3 regions of the Streptomyces sp. NPDC006265 genome follow, and region 2 is predicted to be linked to each of the others. Evidence: riboswitches for the same ligand, from Rfam matches in the RefSeq annotation. Region 2 holds a riboswitch; each other region holds the start of a gene.
The links. A riboswitch is a leader RNA that binds a small molecule or an ion and turns the genes downstream of it on or off. The one in region 2 is predicted to bind cyclic di-AMP.

Region 1 (6,103 bases), on a different contig from region 2:
GCATCGACCATCCCGATCTGACGGCGCAGAACGTGCGCGTGACCGGCATCGGCCATCTCGCCCTGCCTGTGCACCCCGCCGTCGCCAACGGCATACGGCAGGTCCTCGACACGGCCCACGCGGGTGAACCGTCCACCGAACACACCGCCGGTCTGACAGTCGCCTGAGACTCGTCATACAGCGATCACTCGGCGCCACAGTATCGATCAAGCTCGAACAAACTTCGAACACAGGGCCAAACCCGTGCCCGCCGTCCGCCAAAACACGGCCGAATGCCCGTTTCCTGCGCACGCGAAACCTGCCGAAGATTGTCGTGCCCGCGTACCGCCGGGTACAGTCGCCGCACTGCTCTGGCAGCCCCTGTTGTCGAGGCGAAAGAGAAGTTGGTGAACGACCGTCACCCGTCGGGGACCATGACCCCGGCTCCGGCTTCCGACGCCGCCTCCGCGCACTACGCGTCGTACGGCACCCAGGAAGCCCAGCACGGCGACTTCACCACGTGCGGCGACTACACCGCCACCGGTTTTGACGCCACCGGTGCCCAGGTCACCGGTACCCACGGTGCCGGTTTCGACGCCACCGGGCACGCCACCGCGAGCTTCGCGACCGACCCCCTCTTCGGCGACATGCCGGGCCGCGGGCAGGACACGGGCAATTACGACACCGGCCACTGGGCCACCGGCACGCACGAGAACGTGCACTACGACGCCTACGCGGCCCAGCACCACGCCTCCTACGACACCGGCGTCTACGACACGACCTCCTGGACGGCCGAGCAGCAGCCGATGTCGGCGATCCCCTCCCAGGCGCCGTCTCCCGACGCCACCGGGCAGTGGGACGCCGGTTCCTGGCTCCAGCCCGACCAGGCCGGCAGCCCCGCCGACCACACCCAGCAATGGGAGTGGGGCACGCAGACCTTCGACACGGGCGCCTACGACGCGACGCAGTGGAACTCCGACGGCACCGCCGCACCGGCCCCCGACGCGTACGAGCACCCCGCCGAAACCTTCGACCAGCTCGAGACCGCGACCTTCGACCAGGTCACGTACGACGAATCCGCCGGGACGGACTACCGCGACCCCGCCGCGGACGGCGGTGAGCCGGCCGCCCCCGGCGAACTGCCCGTCGTCGCCCCGCTGCTGGACGGCGCGGAGGACGTCACTCCGGCCCCGTCCTCCCGGGCGGCCTCGCGCGCCGGGTCCCGCTCCCGCCGCCGTACGCCCCCCAAGCGCTCGGCGCTGATGACCATCGCGGTGCCCTCGGCGTGTGTGATGAGTGTCGCCGGGATCGCCGCCGCCTCCGTCGGCACGTTCTCCGACGACGGCGCCGCGCAGGCGCAGACGACCGCGGCGGACGCGCAGCCGGTCAAGCCGGCCGCCGCCAACAACAAGCTGGACACGCAGTTGCAGAGCCTGTCCGCCGGCGCCGACGACTTCGCCGACCGGGCCAGCCGTACGCAGGAGCGCATCGACCTCAAGGCCCAGCAGGCGGCCGAGAAGAAGAGGGCGGCGGAGGAGGCGGCCCGCAAGGAGCGGCTGCGCCCCAAGTTCGCCCTGCCGGTGGCGCGGCACGGACTCAGCGCCTACTACGGGCAGTCCGGCATCAACTGGATGTCCCTGCACACCGGCATCGACTTCCCCGTCTCGTACGGCACGACCGTGATGGCCGCGACCGACGGCACCGTCCGCACGCAGTGGAACAGCGCGTACGGCAACATGCTGATCCTGACCGCGAAGGACGGCACGGAGACGTGGTACTGCCACCTCTCCACCTACACGGTCCCCTCGGGTACGACCGTGAAGGCCGGCGATCCGATCGCGCGTTCCGGCAACTCCGGCAACTCCACCGGCCCGCACCTGCACTTCGAGGTGCGCCCGGGCGGCGGCTCGGCGATCGACCCGCTCCCGTGGCTGCGCAGCCACGGCATCGACCCGACGTAGCGTCCCGGCAGCCGCCGTCCCCGCCCGTATCGAGTAACGCCCCGGCAGCCCCCGCCCGCGTCGAGCGCGCAGGGGCCCACCGGGTCACCTCACGCCGCTACAGCTTCTCTACCGGCGCGTACCGCAGCAGCAGCCGCTTCGGCTTGGTGTCGCCGAAGTCGATCGTCGCCTCGGCGTTGCCGCCCGTGCCCTTGACCCCGACGACGGTCCCGAGCCCGAACTGGTCGTGCGTGACCCGGTCCCCGACCGCCAGGGACACCACCGACTTCTCGGCGGTGCGGCGCGTGGCGAAACCGGAGGCGCCCGACGCCGACGAGCGCGAGCGGGACGACGACAGCGAGGCCGCCACCGCCGAGACCGGCCCGGAGGACGCGGGGGCGGTCGCTCCCGTCCGCTTCCACTCCACGTGGGTCGGCGGGATCTCCTCCAGGAAACGGGAGGGCGGGTTGTAGGAGGGCTGGCCCCAGGCGCTGCGCAGCGTGGACCGGGTCAGGTAGAGCCGCTCCCGCGCACGGGTGATGCCGACGTAGGCCAGGCGCCGCTCCTCCTCCAGCTCCTTGGCCTGGCCGAGGGCGCGCATGTGCGGGAAGACGCCGTCCTCCATGCCGGTCAGGAAGACGACCGGGAATTCGAGGCCCTTGGCGGTGTGGAGTGTCATCAGGGTGATGACGCCGTCGCCGCCGTCCTCGTCGGGGATCTGGTCGGAGTCGGCGACCAGCGCGACCTGTTCGAGGAAGTCGGACAGGGTGCTCTGCTCCTCCTCGCCGCGCTCCTGCTCGAACTCCATTGCGACGGCCGCGAGTTCCTGGAGGTTCTCGATCCGGGTCTCGTCCTGCGGGTCGGTGGAGGCCTGGAGCTCGGCGAGGTAGCCGGTGCGCTCCAGGACGGCCTCCAGCACCGTGGCCGGTCCGGCACCGGACTCGACGATGGTGCGGAGGTCCTCCATCAGCGTGTTGAACCGCTTGACGGCGTTGGTGGAGCGCGCTGCCATGCCGTAGGCCTCGTCGACGCGCTTGAGCGCCTGCGGGAAGCTGATCTTCTCCCGCTGGGACAGGGCGTCGATCATCGCCTCGGCGCGGTCGCCGATGCCCCGCTTGGGAACGTTGAGGATCCGGCGCAGCGGCACCGAGTCCTCGGGGTTGGCCAGCACGCGCAGGTAGGCCAGGACGTCCCGGACCTCCTTGCGCTCGTAGAAGCGGACGCCGCCGACGACCTTGTAGGGCAGGCCGACGCGGATGAAGATTTCTTCGAAGACACGGGACTGGGCGTTGGTGCGGTAGAAGACGGCGACGTCGCCGGCCTTGGCCTCGCCGGCGTCGGTGAGGCGGTCTATCTCTTCGGCGACGAACTGGGCCTCGTCGTGCTCGGTGTCGGCGACGTAGCCGGTGATCCGGGCGCCGGTGCCCGCGTTGGTCCACAGGTTCTTGGGGCGGCGGGACTCGTTGCGCTCGATGACCGCGTTGGCGGCGGTGAGGATCGTCTGCGTGGAGCGGTAGTTCTGCTCGAGCAGGATCGTCGTCGCGTCCGGGTAGTCCTCCTCGAACTGGAGGATGTTGCGGATGGTCGCGCCGCGGAAGGCGTAGATCGACTGGTCGGCGTCGCCCACCACGCACAGCTCGGCGGGCGGGACCTCGGCCTCGGGCGGTACGTCGACGGCGTGCTCGGAGGTGCCGACGAGCTCGCGGACGAGGGCGTACTGGGCGTGGTTGGTGTCCTGGTACTCGTCCACCAGCACATGGCGGAAGCGGCGGCGGTAGTGCTCGGCGACGTCCGGGAAGGCGCGCAGCAGGTTGACCGTCGTCATGATCAGGTCGTCGAAGTCGAGGGCGTTCGCCTCGCGCAGCCGCGACTGGTACATGACGTAGGCCTGGGCGAGGGTCTTCTCGAAGCCGTCGGTGGCCTGGGCGGCGAAGTCCTCCTCGTCGATCAGCTCGTTCTTCAGGTTGCTGATCTTGGCGCTGAAGGACTTGGGCGGGAAGCGCTTGGGGTCGAGGTCCAGGTCGCGGCAGACCAGGGCCATCAGGCGCTTGGAGTCGGCGGCGTCGTAGATCGAGAAGGAGGAGGTGAAGCCGAGTTTCTTGCTCTCCCGGCGCAGGATGCGCACGCACGCGCTGTGGAACGTCATGACCCACATGGCGTTGGCCCGCGGGCCGACGAGCTGCTCGACGCGTTCCTTCATCTCGCCGGCGGCCTTGTTGGTGAAGGTGATCGCGAGGATCTGGCCCGGGTGCACGTCCCGCTCGGCGAGCAGGTGGGCGATGCGGTGCGTGAGCACACGGGTCTTGCCGGAGCCGGCTCCGGCCACGATGAGCAGCGGGGAGCCGGAGTGGACGACGGCGGCACGCTGGTTGTCGTTCAGCCCTTCCAGCAGCGCGGCGGAGTCGATCACCGGGCGGGGGGCGCCGTCCCGGTAGTAGGCGTCCCGGTCCGGGGGCGCGTCGAACTTCCCGCCGAACAGATCGTCCGGAATCGGCTCCGGTACGTGATCGTCCTCGGGTGGCGGCGGGGGCTCGTCGGCCGGGCCCCGCTGGGCCTGGAGGTTCGCCAGGAAGTTGTCGTCAAAGAGGCTGCTCATCGCTCTCCGAGTCTAGGGCGCCCCACTGACAGCCCGCCGCCGCCCTGAGAACATCGCCCCGCACCCGGGCTCCCGCCGACCGCCCGGCGGCGCAATGTCGCCCTCCATGACCGCATGATCACGGCCTGCCACACCCTCTGCAATTGGGGATGACTCGTGACCAATCCCCCGCGATCGCTCACTGTCGGCAACGTTCATGAGTGAGGTCACGAAAATGTATCGGGCATATCGCCCATCAACCTTCACAGGGGCCACACGAGTTGGCTACGGTGCGACCAGGCCGCATGACCCCCACCGGCGAACGTCGCCGGGCCGCGCGGCCTCCGCCGAGTCCGGTGTGCCGCAGCGGCAGCCGGAGCCGGGGACCCAACCGTGAACCTGGGGTGAATCGGCCCGCCTCCCTGCGCGGAGACGGCCGTAGGGCAAACCTTCCGAACCACCCGCCCGAACCCGACAGCTAACTCGGTAGGCGGAACGTGGAAGGAGTCGCCTCCCTTGGCGTCGCACCGCAAGTCGCGTCCTACGGGTACGCGCGTGGCAGGCATACGGACCCCCGCCCTCGCAACGGCGGCCCTCACCTCCGTGGCCCTGCTGTCCCAGTCGGCCAACGCCGCCCCCGAGGCCGACGACAAGCCCAGCCTGGAGGAAGTCGAGAAGAAGGTCGACGACCTGTACCGCCAGGCCGAGTCGGCGACCGACAAGTACAACGCGGCCAAGGAGAAGACCGCGAAGCAGCGCAAGCACGTCGACACCCTCCTCGACGATGTCGCCGAGCGCACCCAGAAGCTCAACGAGGCGCGCGAGGAGCTGGGTTCCTTCGCCTCCGCCCAGTACCGCACCGGCGCCGCCGCCCCGGACACCGCGACGTTCCTGCTCGCGGACACCCCGCAGGACTACTTCGACCAGACCCAGCTGATGGACCGGATGACCGGCCGCCAGAAGGTCGCGGTCGACGACTACGTCACGCAGCAGTCCGAGACGATGAAGAAGCGCCAGGAGGCCACCGAGAGCCTCGAGACGCTCACCGACTCGCAGCACGGCCTGAAGACGGCCAAGGCCACCGTCCAGCGCAAGCTCGCCGACGCGCGCGAGCTGATGTCGAAGCTGACCGCCGAGGAGAAGGCCCGGCTGGCGGCGATCGAGCGGGAGAAGCGGGCGGAGGCCGCCCGCAAGGCCGACGAGCTGGCCCGGCAGCAGGCCGCACAGCAGAAGGCGCAGGACGAGGCCGCCCAGCAGCAGGACAGCGGGTCCTCCTCGTCCGGCTCGTCGGACTCCGGCTCGTCGACGGCCCCGGCCGACTCCTCGTACGCCACCAAGGCCGACAAGGCGCTCGCCTTCGCCCGCGCCCAGATCGGCAAGCCGTACGTGTGGGGCGCGGTCGGTCCCGGCTCCTACGACTGCTCCGGCCTCACCCAGGCCGCCTGGAAGGCCGCGGGCGTCACCCTGCCGCGCACGACCTACGACCAGGTGAACGTCGGTACCACGGTCCCGCTCTCCCAGGCCCAGCCCGGTGACCTGGTCTTCTTCTACGACGACGTCACCCACGTCGGGATCTACATCGGCAACGGCATGATGATCCACGCCCCGA
Region 2 (9,487 bases):
TCGGCGTGGTCATGTGCGGCAGCATCGCGCCGCTGCGCTCCTGGCAGCCCTCGGCGTACGCGCGGGCCAGCTTGCGCTGGACGAGCTTGTCTGCCTCGGAGTCGGGCACCGGGTCGGCCTTGGGTGCCTTGACGAACTCCTGCGGGTCGACGCAGGAGATGGGCGCGGACTTGCCGACACCGCGCGGGTCGAAGCCCACGAAGTCATAGGCCTTGGCCGCGTTGGCCCAGACGGCGTTCTTGCTGGTGACCCGGGCGGGGAAGCGCAGCCCGGAGCCGCCGGGGCCGCCGGGGTTGTAGACGAGCGCGCCCTGCCGCTCGTCCTTCGTGCCCGTGTTGCCGATGCGGTCGACGGCGAGCTTGATCTGCTTGCCGTAGGGCTTGGCGTAGTCGAGCGGCACGGTGACGTACCCGCACTGGATCGGCTTGGCCAGGTTCCAGTCTGCGGGGCAGTCCTGCCAGTCGATGCCGGCCTTCGCGGCCCGGGCGGCGGCGATCGCGGCGCCGCGGGCCTCCCGGCCCTGGCCGTGGCCGCTGCCCGCGCTCGCGTTCGCGGTGGGCGCCGCGACGGCGCCGGCGAGCAGCGTGGCCGTGACGAGCGCGCCGGCCGAACCGAGCGCCGCCACCCGCTTCTTAGGTCTCGAACCCCTCAAGGGGGACCTCCCCGTACCTCGTTGCGATCAGTACGGGGGATCCTCCCGGTTGTGAGGTCCCTGACAACAGGGCCGGACGCCCTTCTTTGCCAATCCGATAAACGGAGAGAGCGTGCTGCTCTACGGACAACTACTCCCGCGGGAGCGACGCCAACGCCTCGTCGAGCAGCCGCCGCAGCCTGAGGGCGTCCGGCGCCACCGCGGTCACCAGTGCGGCGGGCCCGGCGAGCGGCACGACCGAGGCGCCCTCCCCCAGCACCGTCGCGGCCACCGGCTCGGCGGCGAACTCCGGGCGTACGACGACCAGTTGTCCGACGGCCCGATGCCCCGCCAGGACGGCGGGCCCGTCCCAGCCGCCCGGCGCACCGGGCCCACAGGTCAGTTCCTGGTCGAGCACGGCCTGCCCGGCGATCCGCACGGTCAGACGGCTCGCGAGACGCCCGGGTTCCTCGCCGGCGCGTCCGAGCACCTGTTCCTCGCGCAGCACGAGCCGGGCGGTGGGTGCGAGCTCGACGCGGGTGGTGACGTACAGGTCACTGCCCTGGGCGGAGATCAACTGCTCCGGCATCCAGTGCAGTTCGCCATGACCGGCGACCTCGAACCGGACGTCGTAGCGGGCTTCGCCCTTCACCTGCCCGGGCAGCGCGATGGTGGCGGCGGCCGACCCGACGGACAGCCGCGCCCCCTCCTCCACCCGTCCTTCCACGGTGAAGTGGTCACCGCCGAGCGGCCCGCTCATCGCGCCGACCAGCATCACCCGGGCCTCGGAGCCGGTGGCCCGGGTGCGCCGCAGCGCCATGGGTCCGTCGCTCTCCAGCACGGGCAGCGAGGTCCCGCCGCGCCCGTCGTCCCGGGCGACGATCCGTGCGAGGGACCGCACCCCGGCACCGGTACGCACGTTCACGCGGTCCACGCGGCGAGCTGCGCACGCACCCACGCGGCGACATCCGCCACTCCGGCCTCGCTCCGCAACGACTGGAAGACGACCGGCAGTTCGGCACGCTGCGCCTTGGCGTCGGCGGCCATCCGGTCGAGGTCGGAGCCGACGTACGGGGCGAGGTCGGTCTTGTTGACGACGAGCAGGTCGGCGGTGGTCACACCCGGTCCGCCCTTGCGCGGGATGTCGTCGCCCCCGGCCACGTCGATCACGAAGATCTGCGCGTCGACGAGCCCCTTGGAGAAGGTCGCGGTGAGGTTGTCCCCGCCGGACTCCACGAGCACCAGATCCAGCGGCCCGACCGCGTCCTCCAGGTCCTCCACCGCCTCCAGGTTCGCGGAGATGTCGTCGCGGATCGCGGTGTGCGGGCAGGCACCCGTCTCCACGGCGGTGATCCGCTCCGGCGGCAGCACGGCCTCGCGGAGCAGGAACTCGGCGTCCTCGCGCGTGTAGATGTCGTTGGTGACGACGGCGAGTGCCAGCTGGTCCCTGAGCGCCCGGCAGAGCGCGGCGACGGTGGCGGTCTTCCCGGATCCGACGGGGCCGCCGAGTCCGATGCGGAGCGCTCTGCGGGTGCCGTCGGGGCGGTGGGCGTCCGCACCGAGGGCGGCGGAGGTGTCACGGTGGTGTTCGAGGTGCATGTGCGGCTCCTTGTACTCGTGTCGGGTGCGGATGGGCGAGGGCCGGCCGCGCTCACGCGGCGGAGCGCATATCGAACACGGCCCCGCGCCCCGGAGTGGGTTACCCGAGCGCCCTTATGACGCGAACAGGCGTACTGGCCATGCCGCATGCACCTCCGCCCCGAGCTCCAGCAACGGCGCCGATCCCGCCGGCAGGACGTCGACCCCCTCGTCGACCGCCGTCCGGGCCGTCTCCACCGCCCGGTCCGCGACCCGGTCCACCTCCGGCGCCAGGCGGGCCAGCACCCGCGTCGCGTCGAACGGATCCAGACTCAGCAACCGCACGGTCGCCGACGCCGGCCCGCTCACGCTCTCGTACGCCGCGCAGTACGCCGCGTCCACCGGCCCCAGCCCCGCCGCCCGGGCCGCCAGGCCCAGCACCACGGGCTGGTGGGCCCCCTTGGGGAACTCCTCACCGAGCGCGTCCAGTTCGGCGGACGGCCAGGTCGCACGGGCGGCCCGCAGCAGTTGCCGTCCCAGCTTCCGCGCGGCGACCCGCAGCGCGGGGGACGGCGTCCGCGCGTCCGCGGCTCGGTCCAGCGCGACCGGATCGATCCCGAGCGCCGCGGCCGCGGACAGCCCCGCCGCCGTCAGCCCCGCCGTGTGCAACCGCCCACGGCAGAACTCCCGCAGGCTCGCCGCCCCACTGATCCGCCCGGCCTTGACCGCCGCCTCGGCACCGCCGGAGTGCGCATGTCCTCCGGCGGGAAACCGCCCGTCGGCCAGGACGAGAAGCGCTGCACGCGACATCAGACCACCCTCAGAACAGGAAGTACCGCTGGGCCATGGGCAGTTCGGCCGCCGGCACCGCCTCGACCAGCTCCCCGTCGATGTGCACGGCGAAGCTGTCAGGATCGACCCGGACCTCGGGCCGGGCGTCGTTCTCGCGCATGTCGGCCTTGGTGACCCCGCGCGTCGACTCGATCGCGGCGAACCGCTTGCCGAGCCCCAGCCGCTCCGGCAGACCCGCCTCGACGGCCAGGGGCGCGACGAAGTTGACGGAGTTGGAGGCCGGTGCCCGCCCGATGGCCCCGTACATCGGCCGCGGCAGGATCGGCTGCGGAGTGGGGATCGAGGCGTTCGCGTCGCCCATCTGCGCGTACGCGATCTGCCCGCCCTTGATGACGAGCTGCGGCTTCACGCCGAAGAACGCAGGCTCCCAGAGCACCAGGTCGGCCAGCTTGCCGCTCTCCACCGACCCGACCTCCCCGGCGAGGCCCTGGGCGAGCGCCGGGTTGATCGTGTACTTGGCGACATAGCGGCGTACCCGGCGGTTGTCGGCCCGTCCGTCCCCGGGCAGCGCGCCCCGCCGTCGCTTCATCACGTGCGCGGTCTGCCAGGTGCGCATGACGACCTCGCCGACGCGTCCCATGGCCTGGGAGTCGGAGGAGATGATCGAGATCGCGCCCAGGTCGTGCAGCACGTCCTCCGCCCCGATCGTGGAGGGACGGATCCGGGACTCGGCGAAGGCCAGGTCCTCCGGCACCGCCGGGTTGAGGTGGTGGCACACCATCAGCATGTCGAGGTGTTCCTCGGCGGTGTTGACGGTGAACGGCCTGGTCGGGTTGGTGGAGCTGGGCAGCACGTACGACTCGGAGACCACGGTCATGATGTCCGGCGCGTGCCCGCCGCCGGCGCCCTCGGTGTGGTACGCGTGGATGCCCCGTCCGGCGATCGCGGCCAGGGTGTCGCCCACGAATCCGGCCTCGTTGAGGGTGTCGGTGTGGATGGCGACCTGGATGCCGGTCCGTTCGGCGACGGTCAGCGAGGCGTCGATGACGGCCGGGGTGGAGCCCCAGTCCTCGTGCAGCTTCAGGCCGAGTGCGCCGCCGCGGATCTGGGACAGCATCGCCTCGTGGGAGACGGTGTTGCCCTTGCCGAGCAGGCCGATGTTGAGCGGAAAGGCCTCCATCGCCTCCAGCATCCGGGCGAGATGCCAGGGGCCGGGGGTCACGGTGGTGGCCTTGGACCCCTCCGCGGGGCCCGTGCCGCCGCCGACGAGGGTCGTGATACCCGAGGAGAGCGCCTCGTCGGCGATCTGCGGGCAGATGAAGTGGACGTGCGCGTCGATCGCGCCCGCCGTGAGGATCCGCCCGTTGCCGGCGATGATCTCGGTCTCCGGGCCGATGACCAGGTCCGGGTGGACGCCGTCCATGGTGTCGGGGTTGCCGGCCTTGCCGATGCCGGTGATCCGGCCGTCGCGGATGCCGACGTCGGCCTTGACGATCCCCCAGTGGTCGATGATCACCGCACCGGTGATCACGGTGTCCGGCGTGCCGTCCGCCCGCGTGGCCCGCGCCTGGCCCATGGACTCGCGGATGACCTTGCCGCCGCCGAAGACCGCCTCGTCACCGGCGAGTCCCGGGCCGCCGGAGCGGTCCTCCTCGATCTCGACCAGCAGGTCGGTGTCGGCGAGGCGGATCCGGTCGCCGGTCGTCGGACCGAACAGGTCGGCGTACGCGGCACGCGAGATCTCAGGCATCGAGGGCACCTCCGGTCTCCCCGCGCAGACCGGGCACCACACGGGCCCCGGCCAGCGGCACGAGTTCGACGTCGACGGGGATCCCGGGCTCGAAGCGCACGGCCGTGCCGGCGGCGACGTTGAGCCGCCTGCCGCGCGCTGCGGCGCGGTCGAACTCCAGGCCGGGGTTGGCCTCGGCGAAGTGGTAGTGGGAGCCGACCTGGACGGGCCGGTCGGCGGCGTTGAGGACGGTGAGGCGGACGACCTCGCGGCCCTCGTTGTAGGCAATCGGCCCGTCGGCGAAGAGGATCTCTCCGGGAATCACGGCGGCTCCCCGTCAGACGATCGGGTCGTGGACGGTGACGAGCTTGGTGCCGTCCGGGAAAGTGGCTTCGACCTGGACGTCGTGGATCATCTCCGGGATGCCCTCCATGACATCGTCCCTGGTCAGGAGCTTGCGCCCGGAGGACATGAGTTCGGCGACGGTACGGCCGTCCCGGGCGCCCTCGAGGATGTGCGAGGTGATGAGCGCGACCGCCTCGGGGTGGTTGAGCTTCAGCCCGCGGGCCCGGCGCTTCTCGGCCACGTCGGCCGCTACGTGGATCAGCAGCCGTTCTTGCTCGTGCGGGGTCAGTTGCACGTCCCACCTCACAGTCGTCACTCCGGGCCGTGCGGGGCCCGGTCGCCGCGGCCACGGGGCAAAGTGCCAGGTGGCGTGGATCGGCAGGCTAATTGCGCCGCGTTTCGGGCACGTTAACCGAGCTGTGATCCACCGGTGTCCCCGGCACGCATGCCCGTCAGTGCCCGCAGACCGTCCCGGAGGACCTCGACCGGGGCGGGTCCGAAGAGGGACAGCTGCGCGATGAACCCGAGCACGATCCAGGCCGACGAGTTGACGCGCATCCGGAGCCGGATGGAGGAGATGCTCGCGCTGCACACGGGCCGCACCCGGGAGCAGGTGAGCGCGGACATCGAGCGGGACAAGATCCTCACCGCCCAGGAGGCGGTGGAGTACGGCCTGGTGGACGGGATCATCCCCAGCCGCAAGGCCACCCTGGCACCGCCGACCGGCCGATGAGGCACCGGTGCTCCCGCCCGAACTGCCACCACTGCCAGCCCTGACGCGCGCCGAGGCGGAACTGATCGACCGTTATCTCGACGTCATCGACCTGCTCGGCCGCATCAACCCGGCCCAGGACGGCGACACCTACCGCGGACTGCGCACCGCCCGGGCCCTGGTGGGCAAGGCGACCGCACTGCGTGACGCGCTGGCCCTGATGCACCGGCGGGGCGAGACGGAGCTGCACGCCGACACGCCGGCCCGGGCACTGCGGGTACTGGACGGTGAGCGGCGCACCGCCCGGCTTACCCTGCCCCCGGAGTCCGTCAGTTGACGCGGTACCGCCGGTCCGGACGCACGCGCCGCCGGCGACGCGTCCGGGGCTGAGTTGAAACGGACCAAAAGACGTACCCCTGTTCGGAGTAGGTGGGAAACAGATTTTGGGACCGTTCCGGTTGCGCAACGCGCGTAGCCAGTGGACGAAATAGGGCATTCCGTCGCTGGTCCGGAGCTCCGCGAACCCGTGGACAGTGGCTCGAACGCACACGTGTCCACACGAACGGGTGAGTGGTGAGTAACAACACAAATCCCCGGTTCCGTTGGGAAATCCGGACAGGCATGAGCCAAGATCCCTTTCGACGACAAGCCCCCGCCGCTGTGGCGGGGCGATCCGGGCGGACGCCGAGTCCTGCCGCCGCCCGGATGACCGGTCGACAGGAGTGGATCGGCAGGAGTGGAGGACCCGAGCACGACGGGTCGCCGGGACGGTCACGCCATGACCGGACCCGAGCAGCCCTTGGGGTGAAGCCGCGTCAGCGGCCGGGCAACTTTGTCAGCCCGAATCCGACAGGTCATCCTTCACAGGCGGCTGACGAAGGGTTGCGCATGACTGCGCTCAATCGTGTCCCGTCGCTCATGGCCCGGGCCGGCACCGCCTCGGCGCTCACCATCGCCGCGGTGGGCGGCTCCATCGTGGCGCCGGGCTTCGCATCCGAGGCCGCGGCGGCCACACCGGCGACCAAGGCACTCCAGATCGCGGCCTCCAAGAAGGGTTCGCCCTACAGGTACGGAGCCACCGGCCCGCACCGGTTCGACTGCTCCGGGCTCACGCTCTACTCATTCAAGAAGGCCGGCAAGAAGCTCCCGCGCACGGCTGCCCAGCAGTACAACAAGACGCACCACATCTCCGCCAGGAACCGCAAGGCGGGAGACCTGGTGTTCTTCCACTCGGGCAGCAACGTGTACCACGTCGGTATCTACGCGGGTAAGAACAAGCTCTGGCACTCCCCGAAGAGCGGGGACGTGGTGCGACTGCAGAAGATCTGGACCAAGAGTGTCTGGTACGGACGCGTGAAGTGATCCGCCCGGCGTGCGGCGGCCTCCTTGACGCGCCGCCGCACGCCGGAGCGTGAAACGGGCTCATGTGGATACCCGTGCCACCATGGCCGAGCACCGCCCCTGCACCGCGCGCAACGAGACGCCGCTGCAACGCGCCGACCGCAACTTCGTCGAGCTGCTCCAGGAACTCCGCGTCACCCAGACGGGCGTGCAGATCCTCTTCGCCTTCCTGCTGTCGCTGGCCTTCACCCCGCGCTTCGAGGACCTCGACACGGTCCAGCGCGTCACCTACGTCAGCACGCTGCTGCTGGCGGTGCTGGCCGCCGCCCTCTTCACCGCTCCGGCCGCGCTGCACCGCTCCCTCTTCCAGCAGGGCGCCAAACCCCGCATCGTGCAGGTCTCCTCGCGCCTGGCCACCACCGGCCTGAGCGTGCTGGTGTTCGCGTTCAGCGGTTCGGTGCTGCTGGTGGTCGACGTGACCACGGGCCGGACCGGCGGTATCGCCGCGGGCGCCGCGACCTTCCTGGTCTGCGTGGGCCTGTGGGGGCTGCTCCCGCGGCTGGTGCGGCGGGCGGGGCCGCGTGAGGAGGCGGGGGGCACCGGGGAGACCACCGAGGAGGAAACAGCCCGGGGCGACGTCGGGATCCCCGCACCGCTGCGGCACACCGTCGGGCAGCCGTCAGGGCTTCGAGGGGCGGCAGCGCACCGGGAGGTGTCGGCGCGGCGCCGGTGAGGGCCGCGGTCTCCGACGGGGGCGGGAGGCAAGAGGGGGCGTCAGGGCCGTGGGGACGGCCCGGATGTGGGTCGCGCGGGCCGGGGGGGGACCGAGGGGGACCCACTGGACATGCCTTTCGGGTCCTGCTGCGTGTGACTACGGCTCCTGCTGCACCGCGGTCGCCACCGGCTGGACCGGGACGACCCAGGGAAGTTCGATCGAGATGGTCTTGCCGCCCTCGCGCGTGGGGCGGATACGGAGCCTGCCGCCGCACTCCGCGGTCAGCCAGCGGATGATGACCAGGCCACGGCCGTTGTCCTGCTGGACGGCGGCCGGCAGGCGTCTGGGGAAGCGTGGGTGGCTGTCCGTGACACCGACGCGCAGATGCTCGTCACGGTCCAGCTCGACGTCCACGGTGAACGTCGGCGACTGACCGAAGGTGTGCTGGACGGCGTTGGTGGCGAGTTCGGAGATGATGAGCCGGACGGTGTCGGACACTTCCGTGTCCGCCGGCAGGCCCCACTCCGCCAGCGTGCCCACCACGTAGGCACGCGCTGCGGAGACCGAGGCGGAATCGCTCGGCAGAGTGACGGATGCTTCCAGATGGTCTGCCATGGCGACGTCGTCCTTTCCCACGGGACCGGAGTCCGACACGGAGCGGATGGTTCGAGTACGGTCCCGGACTGGTGCTTCGTCGCCAGACTGCCACCAGAACACCCCTGAAGGGCGGCGATCCACCAAGAGATGCATATATCTGTCGCTCAAAGCGGTGAACTCTGCGACGCGAGACCGTATTTGGGTGGCTCGGAAGGAGTAAGGAGGAGCCCATGCAGCACGGTCCCGCGGTGCGCCGCCGGAAACTGGGCGCCGAACTGCGTGCGCTGCGCACCTCTGCGGGGCTCACGAGCGGTGAGGCGGCCCGGCTGGTGGACTGGCACCAGTCCAAGGTCAGCCGGATCGAGACGGGCACGAGCGGGGTGAAACCGGCCGATGTACGGTTACTTCTCGACGCCTACGGTGTGGCAGACTCCCAACTTCGCGAACTGCTCATGGTGTTGGCAGGGTCCGACGACAGCGGCGGCCGGCACCACTGGTGGCACGCCTACCGGGGGGTGCTGCCGCCGACCTACCGGGACTTCATCAGCCTGGAGTCGCAGGCCGGCGCCATGCGCACGCTGGAGACCACCGTCGTCCCGGGCCTGCTCCAGACGCCCGAGTACGCGCGTGCGGTGACGAGGGCCGCGGTGGAGGGACTTCCCGAGGACCGGCTCGACACGCTGGTCGAGGTGCGGCTGGCCCGACAGGACGTGCTGCGCGCGGATCCCCCGCTGGAACTCAGTGCCGTCCTGGACGAGGCGGTGCTGCGCCGGGAGGTGGGCGGCCCCGGGGTCATGGCCCGCCAGTTGGAACGGCTGGTCGAGGCGGCCCGGCTGCCCCAAGTGCGCCTCCAGGTATTGCCGTTCGCCGCCGGGGCGCACATCGGCGTCACCGGCCCTTTCGTAATCTTCTCATTTTCGAGCACTTCTGATCTGGATGTGGTTGTTCTCGACCACTTGACGAGTAGCCTCTACCTCGAACGGAAAGAAGACCTCCAGGCCTACACGGAGGCCTTCAACGCCCTTCAGATCCACGCCCTTTCGCCCG
Region 3 (6,103 bases), on a different contig from region 2:
CGTGCCGGGCGTCGTGACGGGGCGAACGTTGCCTGCCGCGGCACTAGCCGGCCCGGTGCACCACTGCGTCGCACAGCTCCAGGAGCGCCGTCTTCGCGCTGCACTCCGGCAGCGGTGCCAGTGCCGAACGGGCGTCCTGGGTGTAGCGCACGGTGTCCTGCCGGGCCTGCTCCAGCGCCGGGTGCGCCCGCAGCAGACGCAGGGCCTCGGCGTGCCGTGCGTCGTCGGTGAGGTCGGAGTCGAGCAGCTCGCACAGGGCGATGTCCTCGGCGAGCCCGAGCCGGGCCGCCCGCTCGCGCAGCCGCAGCACCGGCAGCGTGGGGATGCCCTCGCGCAGGTCGGTGCCGGGGATCTTGCCGGACTCGTGGGAGTCGGAGGCGATGTCCAGGACGTCGTCCGCGAGCTGGAAGGCGACGCCGAGCCGCTCGCCGTACTGGGTCAGGACGTCCACGACCGTCTCGTCGGCGCCGGACATCATCGCGCCGAACCGGCACGACACCGCGACCAGCGAGCCGGTCTTGCCGCCCAGCACGTCCAGGTAGTGCTCGACGGGGTCGCGGCCGTCCTGCGGTCCGGCCGTCTCCAGGATCTGGCCGGTCACGAGGCGTTCGAACGCCTCGGCCTGCACCCGCACGGCCTCCGGGCCGAGGTCGGCCAGGATGTGCGAGGCGCGAGCGAAGAGGAAGTCGCCGGTGAGGACCGCGACCGAGTTGCCCCAGCGGGTGTTCGCGCTCGCGACGCCGCGGCGCACGGCGGCCTCGTCCATGACGTCGTCGTGGTACAGCGTGGCGAGGTGGGTCAGCTCCACGACGACGGCCGACGGCACGATGCCGGGCGCGTAGCGGTCACCGAACCGGGCGGAGAGCATCACGAGCAGCGGGCGGAACCGCTTGCCGCCGGCCCGCACCAGATGCTGGGCGGCCTCCGTGATGAAGGGCACCTCACTCTTGGTGGCCTCGAGCAAGCCTTCCTCGACAGCCGTCAATCCGGCCTGGACATCGGCCTCCAGAGCCTGGTCCCGCACGCTCAGCCCGAACGGCCCGACGTCGGTCACGAGGGGTCTCCTGTCTGCTGTGTCTGCCGGTGATTACGCGGATTGTCGATAGGTCGCTGCCCTCACTCGAGCCAGCGTATCCGGTCACGTTTCGATCACCGCCAGCGCCCATGGTTACAGGCCGGGCGGTATCCGATCACGACCGTTATGTTTTCGATCAACCTATAAGAATAGATATATATCGACTCACCCGGGGGTAGCGAGTTATGCACGATTTGACGCGTTGAGTCGGCGAATTCCCCTTGGCGGGAATTGTCCTACGGGCTTGTGATCAGTGAGTTGAATCACTCCTTCCTCTTTTCCCCCTCCCCGCGACAGCGACCCCTAACACCTTCCCCCGAAAGCCAGTTGAGCCTTGGCTACCGCAAAGGATCAAGCGGCCCAAACGCTCCCGACCAAGGTCAAGCGCGCGATATGTGACTGAGGTGCTTGTTCCCGACATGTGCTCTCGCATACGTTCCGGCCCTGTCCGGCGGACGCCCAATCCTGCCGCCGCCCGGACTCCCCACTTAACCGACTCACTCACGCAGGGCAGGAGCGGGGGACCCAGGTAAGTCGCCGGTCCGCACAGCGGCACGGCTCGGGGTGAAGCCGCGCACGGCACACAGCGCCGTACGCGGCCGGGCACCTCCCGGCCCGAACCCGACAGCTCACCTCGCAGGCGCCGGAGAGGAACATGGCCATGGCCGGACGAGGCAAGCACCGTCGCCCCAGAACCAACCCGCTGACCCGAGGCTTCATCGCCGCCGGTACCGGCGGAGCCGCACTCACCCTGCCGCTCCTCGGCGCCACCCACGCGAGCGCCGCCGAGCCGCAGAGCGCACCCGTCGCCGCACAGTCCGTGCCGCAGGCGGCCCAGCCCGCCAAGTCCCTCACGTACACCGTGGTCAAGGGCGACTCGCTCGCCCGCATCGCGGACAGGTACGACGTCTCGGGCGGCTGGAAGCAGCTCTACAAGGACAACCGCACCGCCGTCGGCGACAACCCGAAGCTGATCCACCCGCATCTGAAGCTGACGGTGAAGACCACCAAGACGAGCGCCGCGAAGAAGACGGCGACCAAGTCGTCCGCCCCCGCCAAGCCGGCCGCCAAGCCCGCCGGCGGCGTCGCCCAGGCCACCCAGGCGTCCGCGAAGACCTACGCGAACAACCTCGACGGGTGGATCCGCGAGTCGCTGGACATCATGGCGCAGAAGGGGATCCCGGGCTCCTACGACGGCATCTACCGCAACATCATGCGCGAGTCGTCCGGCAACCCCCAGGCCATCAACAACTGGGACTCCAACGCCGTCGCGGGCACCCCGTCCAAGGGCCTGCTCCAGGTGATCGACCCGACCTTCGCCGCCTACCACGTGGCCGGCACCTCCTTCGACCCGTACGACCCGGTCGCCAACATCACGGCGGCCTGCAACTACGCGGCCGACCGCTACGGCTCGATCGACAACGTCAACGGCCCGTACTGAGCGGTCCCGCCCAGCAGTCGCTCGAGGACGACGGCGATGCCGTCGTCCTCGTTCGACAGGGTGACCTCGTCGGCCACGGCCTTGAGTTCGGGATGGGCGTTGGCCATCGCGACGCCGTGGCCGGCCCAGTCGAACATCGGGATGTCGTTGGGCATGTCGCCGAAGGCGATGGTGTCGGCCGGCCGCAGCCCCAGATGCTCGGCTGCCAGCGCCAGACCCGTGGCCTTGGTGATCCCGCACGGCTGGAGCTCGACGGTGCCGGGCCCCGACATCGTCACCGTCGCCAGTGAGCCGACCACCGAGCGGGCCGTCGCCGCCAACTCGTCGTCCGTCAGAAGGGGATGCCGCAGCAGCACCTTGCTGACGGGCTCGAGCCACAGCTCGTCGCGCCGGTCGACCCGTACGGCGGGCAGGGTCGGGTGCGGCATCAGATAGCCCGGCTCGATCAGCGTGAGCCCGTCGACCCCGTCCTGGTCGACCGCCGCGTACACCTGCCCCACCTCGGCCTCGATCTTGCCGAGGGCGGTCTCGGCCAGTTCCCGGTCCAGGGTGATGGACCACAGCAGCCGGTCCGCGCCGGCGTCGTACACCTGCGCGCCCTGCCCGCACACCGCGAGCCCCGTGCACCCGAGGTCGTCCAGGAGCGGCCGCACTCTCGGCGCCGGCCGGCCCGTCACCACGAGGTGCTGGGCACCGGCGTCCGCCACCCGCGCGAGCGCGGCGAGGGACCGGTCGGAGAGGGTGTCGTCGCCGCGCAGCAGCGTCCCGTCCAGGTCGGTGGCGATGAGTGAATATGCGATGGATGCGGCCATGATCAGAGAATACGGACAGTACGGCCCTTCGTTTCATCGCTCGGTGGACGCCGATTGCCCGGTTGAAGGCCTCTGCACCAGTTGGCAACAACATGCTCCACTACCTACCCATGGGGCCGCATAGAGCGGTACCTTCCAAGTGTCCAGGGGGGACTTGATCGGGGGGTCAGGTTGAGCAGTGGGCGCATTCGCGTGGCTGGGCCCGGGGAGCTCGGCGAAGGGGAGAGGGAGCGCTGGCGTGCGCTGCGCGCCGCTTCCGAGGCACCGCGCAACCCTTTCATGGAGCCGGAGTTCACCGAAGCCGTCGGCCGGGTCAGGCCCGGGGCCCGGGTCGCCATGGTGTACGAGGGGCCGGAGCCGGTCGGCTTCCTGCCCTACGAGCGGGGCCCGTTGGGCCAGGGCCGGGCGATCGGGCTCGGCGTCTCGGACGCGCAGGGCGCGATCCTGCGGCCCGGCCTCGACCTGGAGACGGGCGAAGTGCTGAAGGCCTGTTCGCTGTCGAGCTTCGCCTTCGACAATCTGGAGGCCGAGCAGCGGCTGTTCGTCCGGTACGCGGCCGAGGAGTACGCCACCTACGTCATCGACGTGGAGAAGGGCTACGAGACGTACCAGTCGGTGCTGCGTGCGCAGTCGCCGAAGTTCCTGAAGACCACGCTGGCCAAGGAGCGCAAGCTGGGCCGGCAGGCCGGGGAACTGCGCTTCGTGTTCGACGAACGCGATCCGGCCGCGCTGCGCACGCTCATGGGGTGGAAGTCCGCGCAGTACCGCAGGACCGGCCGCCGGGACCGGTTCGCCCAGGAGTGGATCACCCGGCTCGTCGGGCAGCTGGCCCGGACCCGGGCGCCGGAGTGCAGCGGCACGCTGTCCGTGCTGTACGCCGGTGAGCGGCCCGTCGCCGCGCACTTCGGGCTGCGTTCGGCCTCGGTGCTGGCCTGCTGGTTCCCGGCCTACGACCCGGAGTTCGCCAAGTTCTCGCCGGGTCTGGTGCTGCACCTGCGGATGGCCGAGGCGGCGGCGGCCGACGGCATCGGCACGCTCGACCTGGGAAGGGGCGCAGCCGAGTACAAGGACGCGCTGAAGACGGGCGAACTGCCCGTGTACGAGGGTGCGGTGACCCGTCCTGGGGTGGGCGCGGCACTGCACTGGCTGAGCCACGAACCGTCGCGCCGCGCGCACAGCTTCGTCCGCGGCAGGCCCCAGCTCGCGGCGCTGGCCGCGCGGACGCTGAAGGGCGCGGCTCGGCTGCGCCGTACCTGACTTCACGAGGGGGGTGGGCGCATGGCCCGTTCGGCGCGTGCGCAGGAGGAGATACGGCGGTTCCTGGGCATCGGGGCGGTGCAGGTCGCCGAGCTGGACCTCGACGGTGACGAGGCGGTGCTCAGACCCGGCCCGGGGGGTCCGCCCGTGACGCACGGAGAGGTGTTCGTGCTGGTCAGAAGGGGCGGTCGGCCTGTGGGCACGCTGCTCGGGCGGGTACCGGAGGGGGCGGATCCAAAGGTCGTGCTGACGGACCGGGCACGGGCGGAGTGCGGGCCGGCCGTCGTCGGCGGACCCGGGGAGCCGCCGTTCACGACCGTCGTCGTCGCGACCCGGGAGCGGGCCGGGCAGCTGGCCCGGGCGCTGGACTCGCTGCTGGCGCAGGACCATCCGCGGTTCGAGATCGTCGTCGTCGACAACGCGCCGGTCACGGACGAGACGCGGGAGCTGATCGAGCGGAAGTACGCCGAACGCGTGCGGTACGTCTGTGAGCCCGTTCCGGGGCTCGCAGCCGCCCACAACGCCGGGCTGGACGCCGTGCGCGGCGAGGTGGTCGCCTTCACCGACGACGACGTGGTCGCCGACCCGCGCTGGCTGACCGAGCTGACCGCGCCCTTCGCCGCCGACGCCGGACTCGGGTGCGGCACCGGGCTGATCCTGCCGGCCCGGCTGACGACCCCGGCCCAGGTGCTGCTGGAGAGCCACGGCGGCTTCGCGAAAGGCTTCACTCCAAGGACGTACGACCCCGCGCGTCCGCCGGGCGACGAGCCGCTGTTCCCGTTCACGGCCGGGCGGTTCGGCTCCGGCGCGAACATGGCGTTCCGGACGGCGGTGCTGCGTTCCGTCGGCGGTTTCGACCCGGCCACCGGGGCCGGCACGGCGGCCCGGGGCGGCGACGACCTCTACGGCTTCGTCCGCGTCCTGGCCCAGGGCCACCGACTGCACTACACGCCGTACGCCCTGGTGTGGCACCACCACCGGGAGACCTGGCGGGACCTGGAGACCCAGGCCTACGGCTACGGCGCAGGGCTCACGGCGTACCTCACCGCGGTGCTGGTGAACCGACCCGCGCTGGTGCCGGCGTTCCTCGCGAGGCTGCCCCGCGGCCTCGCCCACGCCCGCACGCTGACGGCGGTGCGCGAGACGGACGCGGCGGACGGCACCGGCACGCCGGGCGACCATGACGAGCGGACGCATCCCTGGCCGCGGCGGCTGTCGCGGTTGCAGCGCAGGGGGATGGTCTACGGGCCCCTCGGCTATCTGCGGGCGCGGTACGCGCTGCGCGCGGCGGTTCGGGAGAAGACAGCTCAGCGGGCGAAGACAGCTCAGCGGGCGAGGGCGAAGACCGCTCAGGGGGCGAGATGACGACGTCGGCACGTGCGCGTGGTGAGGGACCGATAGCGTCCTCGGACACCCCGGCCATCCCCGTTTTCCTCTACCACGCCGTGATGGACGACCCGCCCGAGTGGATCGCCGAGTTCACGGTCACGCCACGGCAGTTCGCGGCACATCTCGACG

Region 1: it holds a riboswitch for cyclic di-AMP, as region 2 does, so the genes downstream of both, ABZ281_RS25825 (NlpC/P60 family protein) here and ABZ281_RS07735 (C40 family peptidase) in region 2, are expected to answer to the same signal.
Region 3: it holds a riboswitch for cyclic di-AMP, as region 2 does, so the genes downstream of both, ABZ281_RS30830 (transglycosylase SLT domain-containing protein) here and ABZ281_RS07735 (C40 family peptidase) in region 2, are expected to answer to the same signal.

What each region holds. Positions count from the first base shown of each region.
Region 1 is NZ_JBEXSH010000350.1:168-6,270, reverse strand. Features, by position in the region: gene ABZ281_RS25840 (alpha/beta fold hydrolase) at 1-167, shown strand, start outside; gene ABZ281_RS25835 (M23 family metallopeptidase) at 273-1,940, shown strand; gene pcrA (DNA helicase PcrA) at 2,038-4,515, opposite strand; cyclic di-AMP (ydaO/yuaA leader) riboswitch at 4,830-5,003, shown strand; gene ABZ281_RS25825 (NlpC/P60 family protein) at 5,011-6,103, shown strand, end outside.
Region 2 is NZ_JBEXSH010000056.1:9,303-18,789, forward strand. Features, by position in the region: partial or broken gene ABZ281_RS07685 (alpha/beta fold hydrolase) at 1-652, opposite strand, end outside; gene ABZ281_RS07690 (urease accessory protein UreD) at 783-1,556, opposite strand; gene ureG (urease accessory protein UreG) at 1,553-2,230, opposite strand; gene ABZ281_RS07700 (urease accessory UreF family protein) at 2,345-3,019, opposite strand; gene ABZ281_RS07705 (urease subunit alpha) at 3,030-4,751, opposite strand; gene ABZ281_RS07710 (urease subunit beta) at 4,744-5,055, opposite strand; gene ABZ281_RS07715 (urease subunit gamma) at 5,068-5,370, opposite strand; partial or broken gene ABZ281_RS07720 (TetR/AcrR family transcriptional regulator) at 5,484-5,606, opposite strand; gene ABZ281_RS07725 (ATP-dependent Clp protease proteolytic subunit) at 5,653-5,808, shown strand; gene ABZ281_RS07730 (hypothetical protein) at 5,816-6,124, shown strand; cyclic di-AMP (ydaO/yuaA leader) riboswitch at 6,460-6,672, shown strand; gene ABZ281_RS07735 (C40 family peptidase) at 6,676-7,149, shown strand; gene ABZ281_RS07740 (DUF6328 family protein) at 7,232-7,861, shown strand; gene ABZ281_RS07745 (ATP-binding protein) at 8,000-8,458, opposite strand; gene ABZ281_RS07750 (helix-turn-helix transcriptional regulator) at 8,671-9,487, shown strand, end outside.
Region 3 is NZ_JBEXSH010000476.1:46-6,148, forward strand. Features, by position in the region: gene ABZ281_RS30825 (polyprenyl synthetase family protein) at 44-1,054, opposite strand; cyclic di-AMP (ydaO/yuaA leader) riboswitch at 1,564-1,733, shown strand; gene ABZ281_RS30830 (transglycosylase SLT domain-containing protein) at 1,737-2,516, shown strand; gene ABZ281_RS30835 (HAD family hydrolase) at 2,480-3,328, opposite strand; gene ABZ281_RS30840 (GNAT family N-acetyltransferase) at 3,521-4,585, shown strand; gene ABZ281_RS30845 (glycosyltransferase) at 4,607-5,950, shown strand; gene ABZ281_RS30850 (polysaccharide deacetylase family protein) at 6,034-6,103, shown strand, end outside.